DNA from 2 places in the Sulfitobacter aestuarii genome. Region 1 is predicted to be linked to the other one. Evidence: riboswitches for the same ligand, from Rfam matches in the RefSeq annotation. Region 1 holds a riboswitch; the other holds the start of a gene.

What was found. Region 1 has a riboswitch for thiamine pyrophosphate ahead of thiD (bifunctional hydroxymethylpyrimidine kinase/phosphomethylpyrimidine kinase). Riboswitches for the same ligand answer to the same signal wherever they lie in the genome.
Positions count from the first base shown of each region.
Region 2: linked by a shared signal. The riboswitch ahead of thiB (thiamine ABC transporter substrate binding subunit) and the one ahead of thiD (bifunctional hydroxymethylpyrimidine kinase/phosphomethylpyrimidine kinase) in region 1 are both predicted to bind thiamine pyrophosphate.

Region 1 is NZ_JBHUMP010000003.1:357,522-361,928, forward strand. Features, by position in the region: gene thiS (sulfur carrier protein ThiS) at 1-89, opposite strand, end outside; gene ACFSUD_RS06230 (FAD-dependent oxidoreductase) at 73-1,068, opposite strand; gene thiD (bifunctional hydroxymethylpyrimidine kinase/phosphomethylpyrimidine kinase) at 1,070-1,879, opposite strand; TPP riboswitch at 1,941-2,041, opposite strand; gene ACFSUD_RS06240 (imelysin family protein) at 2,256-3,518, shown strand; gene ACFSUD_RS06245 (di-heme oxidoreductase family protein) at 3,635-4,407, shown strand, end outside.
Region 2 is NZ_JBHUMP010000001.1:351,134-355,540, forward strand. Features, by position in the region: gene ACFSUD_RS01795 (thiamine/thiamine pyrophosphate ABC transporter permease ThiP) at 1-473, opposite strand, end outside; gene thiB (thiamine ABC transporter substrate binding subunit) at 449-1,426, opposite strand; TPP riboswitch at 1,460-1,561, opposite strand; gene aroC (chorismate synthase) at 1,654-2,763, shown strand; gene ACFSUD_RS01810 (DMT family transporter) at 2,775-3,716, shown strand; gene cobO (cob(I)yrinic acid a,c-diamide adenosyltransferase) at 3,776-4,381, shown strand.

The DNA.
Region 1 (4,407 bases):
ACCGCATCGCCAAACCCCGCCTCGATCAGCAGAGCCTGCAGATCAGCGGCCCCCGTCTCGACGCTCTCGCCATTAAGCTGCAGTCGCATCCATCACCTCCGGTTGCACATTGTCGAAAATCATCTCCGCCAGCATCCGCGCGCAGGCAGGTGCCAGCAGGAAGCCGTGGCGGTACAGCCCGTTGACCCTGATCAGATCACCCGCACGGCGAATGCGCGGCAGGTTGTCGGCAAAGGCCGGACGGCTGTCGACGCCGATCTCCAGCACCTCGGCCTCGCCGAAAGCGGGGTTCAGCGCATAGGCGGCGCTGAGCAGTTCCAGCAGGGCGCGCGCGCTGACATGACGTCCGGCGGCGCCCTCGATCATCGTCGCGCCGAGCATGAAGATCCCGTCATCGCGCGGCACCACGTAAAGCGGGATGCGCGGATGCAGCAGCCGTACCGGGCGCGAAAGCGTCACGTCAGGACAGGAGAGCACCAGCATCTCTCCCTTGACGCCGCGCAGATCCGCCAGCGTGTCGCGCGCCGCGAAACCGCGACAATCGACGGTCAGCCCGCGCGCCGCATGTTCCGCCGGATCGGCCTCGCCGCGCTCGAACCGCACGCCATCGCGCGCCAACCCGTCCCGCAGCGCCCGCAATGCCAGCCGCGGCGCCAGATGCGCCTCGTCCTCGAAGAACAATCCGCGCGAAAACCGGCTTCCGAGATCCGGTTCAAGCGCGGCAATCTCCGCGCCGGACACCTCGCGAAACCCGGTCGTGCGCCGCGCAAAGCGCCGCAGATCCGCCTGATCGCGCGCCGCCGATACCACCAGCGAGCCTGCCCGACGCACCGCGCCGGTATGTTCCGCCCACCAATCCGCCGCCTCCTGCCCGAGCCGCACCACCGGCTCCTCGGCGCTCTCGCCCTCGCAGAACGGTGCCAGCATGCCCCCGGCCCACCAGGAACAGGCCTGCGGGCCGATGCCGTCGCCGCGTTCGATCAGCGTGATCTCGGCGCCCCGGTCCCGCAGGCTGCGCGCCGCCGTGAGTCCGGCCACGCCGCCGCCGATGATGGTGATCTTGCGCATCTCAGCCCCAGACCCGGTAGAAATGATGCACCGGCCCGTGCCCGGCGCCGATCTGCAGCTGATCCGCCGCATGTATCGCGCCCTGCAGATATTCATGCGCCGCGCCGACCGCCGCCTCCAGCGTCAGCCCGCGTGCAAGAAACGCCGCGGTTGCCGCGCCATAGGTGCAGCCGGTGCCATGGGTGTTCTTCGTCGCGATACGCGGTGCGCTCAGCTCCAGCGGTGCCAGACCGGGACGGATCAGCAGGTCGGTGCAGATCTCCCCCGCCGCATGACCGCCCTTGATCAGCACCGCCTTCGGCCCCAGCGCCAGCAAGGCCCGGCCCTGATCCTCCGCCTCGACAAGGTCCCGCGCCTCGCCGCAGCCCAGCAGCCGCGCCGCCTCCGGCAGGTTCGGAGTCAGCAGATCGGCCTGCGCGAACAAGAGCCCGCGCATCGCGTCGATCGCCGCCTCCTGCAACAGCACATCGCCGGATTTCGCCACCATCACCGGATCAAGCACCACCGGATGCGGATAATCGGCCAGCGCGCGCGCCACCGCCTCGATGATCGGTGCCGAAAACAACATGCCGATCTTGATCGCCCTGACGTCGAGATCCTCCAGCACCGCCGCCATCTGCGCCGCTACCATCGCTGCGGGCACCTCATGCACCGCCGTGACGGCACATGTGTTTTGCGCAGTCAACGCCGTCACCACGCTGGCGCCATAGACGCCCAGCGCCGAGAATGTCTTCAGATCGGCCTGCAGCCCGGCACCGCCGCCGCTGTCAGAGCCTGCAATGCTCAATGCTATGGGACCGCTTCCGGCCATGTCTCGCCTCCAAAATTGGTCAAGGCGATACGGCATGGGGGAGGCGTGCAAGGCGCCTGTCGGCGCATGTTTACCCGTTCCCTACGCCGGTATTGCCCGGATCAGGTTCGACGGGTCGGTGCAAGCATCTCTCAGCCCCTGAGGGCACCCCGACGGATGCGCCCTGCCTAGCCCATGTTCAAACGGGCGGCAATCCCCCGCAACTGACGCAGGGTAACTTTTTTCGCAGGTGATGGGACGGCACGGGGGCAGACTTGCAAATTATCCGACTAAATTAGTGGGTTTTGACTTGCCTTAGTCTTTTGCTCAACTTATGCCGACTCCCATTCAACCGCGAACGCGGCCCATCCGTGGCATCGACACAAGGAATTTTCACATGAAACATGCGCTGCTTCTCACGCTGGCCGGCACCGCGCTGAGCCCCCTCGCCGCCTATGCCGCCAGCCCGCAGGAGGTGCTCACCACCTATGCCGACATCGCCGAGGCGACCTATGGCGACAGCCTGCAGGCGGCGCGGAATCTGCGCGGTCATGTCGAGGCACTGATCGCCACCCCCTCGCCGCAGACCCTGCAGGCCGCACGCGCTGCCTGGATCGCCGCGCGGGTGCCCTACCAGCAATCCGAAGTCTTCCGCTTCGGCAATCCGATCGTCGATGAATGGGAGGGCAAGGTGAATGCCTGGCCGCTCGACGAGGGGCTGATCGATTACGTCGATGCCAGCTACGGCGGTGTCTCGGATGAAAACGATTATGCGGCGCTCAACGTCATCGCCAACCCGACCTTCACCCTCTCCGGCAAGGAGATCGACGCAGGCGAGATCACGCCTGAGCTGATCGCGCAGGTTCTGCACGAGGCCGACGAGGTCGAATCCAACGTCGCCAGCGGCTATCACGCCATCGAATTCCTGCTCTGGGGGCAGGATCTGAACGGCACCGAGCATGGCGCGGGCGCGCGGCCCTGGACCGATTACGCCAGCGGCGAGACTTGCAGCAACGGCAATTGCGACCGGCGCGGCGACTACCTGCTCGCCGCCACCGACCTGCTGATCACGGATCTCGAATACATGAGCGCCCAATGGGCCGAAGGCGGCGCCGCCCGTGCGCAGGTGCTGGAAGACGAGACCGCCGGGATCTCGGCGATGCTGACAGGCATGGGCAGCCTCTCCTATGGCGAGCAGGCCGGGGAGCGGATGAAGCTCGGCGTAATGCTCAACGACCCCGAGGAAGAGCACGATTGCTTCTCCGACAATACCCACAACAGCCATTACTATGACGGGCTCGGCATGCGGAACGTCTATCTCGGCGAATATGTCCGCATCGACGGCAGCGTGGTCACCGGCGCCTCGCTCTCCGACCTGGTGGCGGAGGCCGACAGCGCGGTCGATGACGCGCTGCGCCGCGATCTCGATCACACGATGCTGAAGCTCGGCCAGATCAAGTCCACCGCCGAAGCCGGGCTCTCCTACGACCAGATGCTGGCGCGCGACAATGCCGCTGGCGAGGCGCTGATCATGGGCGCGGTCGATGCGCTGGTGGCGCAGACCCGCTCGATCGAACGCGCGGTCACGGCACTCGGGGCGCAGGAGATCGGCTTCGAAGGCTCCGACAGCCTCGACAATCCCGACGCGGTGTTCCAGTAAGCCGCGCCGCACGGGGAAGCGCCGTCTTTCCCGGGCCCGAAGGGGGAGCCCTCCCTTCGATCTTTCTGACGATGCAGGCGGGACGGCGCCCGCCGAGACAGCGGGACATCGCGCGGATGAGATGCACCACCCTTGCCTTCCTGACCCTGTGTCTGGCCCAGCCGGGCGCGGCAGATCTCTCGACGTTGAGCCAGCCGCATCTCGACATCACCCCGCGCAGCGCTGCCGAACGGGAGCGGATCGCCGGAGTTACCGCGCTGACGCAGGATTTTTCGCAGGCCGAGAAATTCGAATCCCGCCCCGGCGGTGCCGCCTCGGTTCGTGCCATTAATACGCCCGACGCCTTTTCGCAGCCCTCGGGCAATATCTCCTTCGCGCGCGAACTCGATTTCAAGCTCGGCAACGCGCTTTTTCGCAAGCTCTGGGTCTCCTCCCCCGCCTCGACCCTGGCCTCGGACGGGCTCGGCCCGCTCTATAACGCCCGCTCCTGCCAGCGCTGTCACCTCAAGGACGGGCGCGGCCATCCGCCCGAGGGGCCGCAGGACAGCGCCGTTTCGATGTTCCTGCGGATCTCCGTTCCCGCGACGCCGGAGGAACCGATGAGCGAGATCGAGGCCTTCCTGCTCTCCGTCGGCGAGGAAACCCCGCGCAGCCGCCCCGATCCGGTCTATGGCGGGCAACTGCAGGATTTCGCCGTGCAGGGCCAGAAGGCCGAATACCGGCTGGAAGTCAGCTACGAGGAGGTCGAGGTCGCGCTCTCCGACGGCGAGACAGCCCGACTGCGCCGCCCGACCTATGCCGCCGCCGATCTCGGCTATGGCCCGCTCGCGCATGACGCCATGCTCTCGCCGCGCATCGCGCCGCAGATGATCGGCCTCGGCCTGCTCGA
Region 2 (4,407 bases), on a different contig from region 1:
GGGATCGACTGCCAGCCCTGCAGCAGCAGCCTTGTCGCGAGCGGCAGGTTGAAGAAAACATGCGCCAGCACCACACCGTGCAATCCGTAAATCGAGAGGCTCGGCAGGCCGAGCTGACCGAACAGCGTGTTGAGCCAGCCGCTACGCCCGAAGACCGTGAGCAGCCCGAGCACCGCGACAATCACCGGGAGGATGAAGGGCGCGCCGAGCAGGGTCACCAGCATCCCGCGTCCGACGAAGCGTCGGCGCGCCAGGGCCCGAGCGACCGGCACCGCCAGTGCGACGGAGATCAGCGCGGACAGAACTGCCTGCCAGATGGTGAAACGGATCGCCGCCCAGTCGGCCGCCCCGAGGCCGCGACCGAGTTCGGCGCGCATCAGCACCGCCAGCAACGCCAGCAGGATCAGGACCGCAACGCCGAGCGCGGCGGCCCGCCCCGCCCAGGGCCTTATTGCGACAGCGCGCCGAGCCATTCCTGCAAAGCTTCGTCACGTACCGTGGGGATATCCTCATTCGGCAACAGCAGCGCCTTCTCAGGCGCAATCAAGGTGTCGAACCCGGACGGCAGACCGGCTTCCGGCATCACCGCCGGGTACATCCAGTTGGTGGTTGGCAGGATTGATTGCGCCGTATCGGAGACCATGAAGGCGATGAACCGGTCGGCCAGATCGGGTTGGTCGCTGCCCGCCAGCTTGCCGACGACTTCGACCTGCAGGTAATGGCCCTCGTCGAACGCCGCGGCGGTCTTGCTGTCATCCTCCTCGGCAATGAGATGGTAGGCCGGTGAGGTGGTGTAGCTCAGCACCATGTCGGCCTCGCCTTCGAGAAACAGCCCATAGGCCTCCGACCAGCCCTTGGTCACCGTCACCACATTGTTGGCCAGCCCCTGCCAGATGGTCTCGGCTTCGTCGCCATAGGCCGCCTTGACCCACATCAACAGCCCGAGACCCGGGGTCGAGGAACGCGGATCCTGAATGACTATCTTCAGGTCGCTTTCCGCCAGGGCGCGGAAGTTGCCGGGTGCCTGCAGGTCCTTGTCATGCACGAATGCGAAATAGCCCCAGTCATAGGGCGCGAAGACGTCATCCCGCCACTCGATCGGCAGGGTATAATCGGCCTCCACATCGCTTCCGGCGAAGAGCCCCGTCTCCTTGGCGGCAGCGATCAGGCTGGTGTCGAGCCCGAGCACCACATCGGCCTCGGAGCGGGCACCTTCCAGCTTCAGCCGCGCCAGCAGCGCGGCACCGTCGCCCATGCCGACAAATTTCAGGTCGCAGCCGCATTCGGTCTCGAAGGCCTTCTCGATCTGCGGCCCCGGCCCCCAGTCGGACACGAAGCTGTCATAGGTATAGACTGTCAGTTGAGGGGTTTCGGCGAGCGCCGCCGAGGCCCCGACGAGGCCCGCTGCAAATGCAAGATACTTCATGGCATCCTCCTCTGCGGCGAAAGGTGCAAGGCGGATGCAGCTCCGGACCTTCCCTTCGCCGGTGTTAACCGGTTCAGGTTCAACGGGTCCGCGCATTGCGCGCATATCAGCCTTGCGGCCCCCCGAGGTGAGCCAACAGGTAGGGCGGCACGCAGGCTTATGCAAGCCATATCCCCTTGAGAGACCCCGCGCCGGGCGATATGCACAGGGCAACAGGAGTGCCGTTCATGTCGATCAACAGCTTTGGCCATCTATTCCGCGTTACAACATGGGGCGAAAGTCATGGCCCGGCGCTCGGCGCGACCGTCGATGGCTGCCCGCCGGGGGTGAAGATCGATGCCGAGATGCTTCAGCATTGGCTCGACAAGCGCAAACCGGGGCAGAACAAATACACGACACAGCGGCGCGAGGCCGACGCGGTGAAAATCCTGTCGGGCACGTTCGAGGGCGTCACCACCGGCACGCCGGTGCAGCTGATGATCGAGAATACCGATCAACGCAGCAAGGATTACGGCGACATCAAGGACAAGTTCCGCCCCGGTCACGCCGACATCACCTATTTCCAGAAATACGGCATCCGCGATTATCGCGGCGGCGGGCGCTCTTCGGCGCGCGAGACCGCCGCGCGCGTGGCAGCGGGCGGGCTGGCGCGGGAGGTGATCCGCGCCATGGCGCCGGAGGTCGAGATCACCGGCTACATGGTGCAGATGGGCCCCCACAAGATCGACCGCGACGCCTTTGACTGGGACGAGATCGCGCGCAATCCGTTCTGGGTGCCCGACGCGGGGGCGGCAAGCGAATGGGCCGACTATCTCGACGGGCTGCGCAAATCGGGCTCCTCCGTCGGCGCGATCATCGAAGTGGTGGCGCGGGGCGTGCCCGCCGGGATCGGTGCACCGGTCTATGGCAAGCTCGACACCGATCTCGCCGCGGCGATGATGAGCATCAATGCGGTCAAGGGCGTCGAGATCGGCGAAGGCATGTCCGCCGCGATGCTCACCGGTGAACTTAACGCAGACGAGATCAGCATGGGACCGGAGGGGCCGGTCTATTCCTCCAACCACGCGGGCGGCATTCTCGGCGGTATCAGCACCGGACAGGACATCGTCGTGCGTTTCGCAGTGAAGCCGACCTCGAGCATTCTGACCACCCGCAAGACCGTCACCAAGACCGGCGAAGACAGCGAGATCATTACCAAGGGCCGTCATGACCCCTGCGTCGGGATCCGTGCAGTGCCGGTTGGCGAAGCGATGATGGCCTGCGTGATCCTCGATCACATGTTGCTGCATCGTGGACAGGTCGGGCAGAACCGCGGACAGATCGGCCCGCAAGCGTGAGGCAGGTCTAGGTGGCAAAGGTCGAGGATTTCTCCGCCCGTCCGGCCCTCGGTGTCGGCCTCAAGGTCACGGCGATCCTGCTTTTCACGTTCATGTCGGCGATCATCAAGGCCACCGCAGATGAAGTGCCTCCCGGTGAGGCGGTGTTCTTCCGCTCCTTCTTCGCCATTCCGGTAATCCTGATCTGGCTCGCGCAGCGCGGGCAGCTTGCCTATGGGCTGAAAGCGAAGAACCCGATGGTCCATGTCTGGCGCGGGCTGTTCGGTACGACCGCAATGGGGCTGACCTTTGCCGGCCTGGGCCTGCTGCCCCTGCCCGAGGTCACAGCCATCGGCTTCGCCGCGCCGATCTTCACCGTGATCCTCGCCGCTGTCCTGCTGGGCGAGCAGATCAGGCTCGTCCGGGTGACCGCGGTGGCGCTCGGGCTGGTAGGCGTGATGATCATTCTCTGGCCGCGTTTCAGCGATATCGGCACGATGGAACAGACCGCGACGATCGGTGCCCTGCTGGTCCTGATGGCCACGATGATGCGCAGCCTCGTGCAAATCCACCTGCGCCAGATGGTGCAGAGCGAACATACCGCCGCCATCGTCTTCTATTTTTCCGTCACCGCCTCGCTGCTGGCGCTGTTGACCCTGCCCTTCGGCTGGGTCGTGCCAAGCTGGGAAACCGCGGCGCTGCTTGCGCTGGCCGGGTTGATCGGAGGGGTCGCGCAGATCCTGGTGACCTCCTCCTATCGTTTCGGCACGGTGTCGATGCTGGCACCCTATGATTACACTTCGATGCTCTTCGCCATAGTGATCGGGTATTTCTTTTTCTCCGAACTGCCGACGATGGTGATGCTCGCGGGAGCGCTGCTGGTCATCGCCGCCGGGGCGCTGGTGATCTGGCGGGAAAGCCAGCTCGGCATGGACCGGTCCAAGGCGCGATCGGTCACCGATCCGAAGGCCTGAGGCTTTACCTCGCCGCCCCAGCGCATATGGTGCGCAGAATTTTGGACAAGGAGAACCCCATGTCGGACGCAGACCAGGACGCCCACAAACAGAAGATGCAGGCCCGTCAGGCCGAGCAACGTGCGAAGGTCGCAGAGCTTCAGGATCCGGAGAAGGGGCTGGTGCTGGTCCATACCGGGGCGGGCAAGGGCAAATCCTCCAGCGCCTTCGGCGTGGTGATCCGCGCGCTTGGCTGGAAGCAGAAGGTCGGGGTGGTGCAATTCATCAAGGGCAAGTGGAAGACCGGCGAGCGGCTGTTCCTCGAAGACGTCGGCGGCGTCACCTGGCACACGATGGGCGATGGTTTCACATGGAACACTCAGGACAAGGAGCGCGACATCGCGGCTGCACAGGCCGCCTTCTCCAAGGCGCGCGAGATGATGCAGAGTGGCGAGTTCGACCTTGTGGTGCTCGACGAGATCAACATCGCCATGCGCTATGACTATGTCAGAGTGGCCGAGGTGATCGACGCGCTCGATGCGCGCGACAAGCGCACCGCAGTGATCCTGACCGGGCGCGATGCCAAGCCGGAACTGTGCGACTATGCCGATCTGGTCACCGAGATGTCAGAGGTGAAACATCCGTTCAAGGCCGGTATCAAGGCTCAGAAGGGTGTCGATTTCTGAAGCTTTTCACCGATAACACGCGCCAT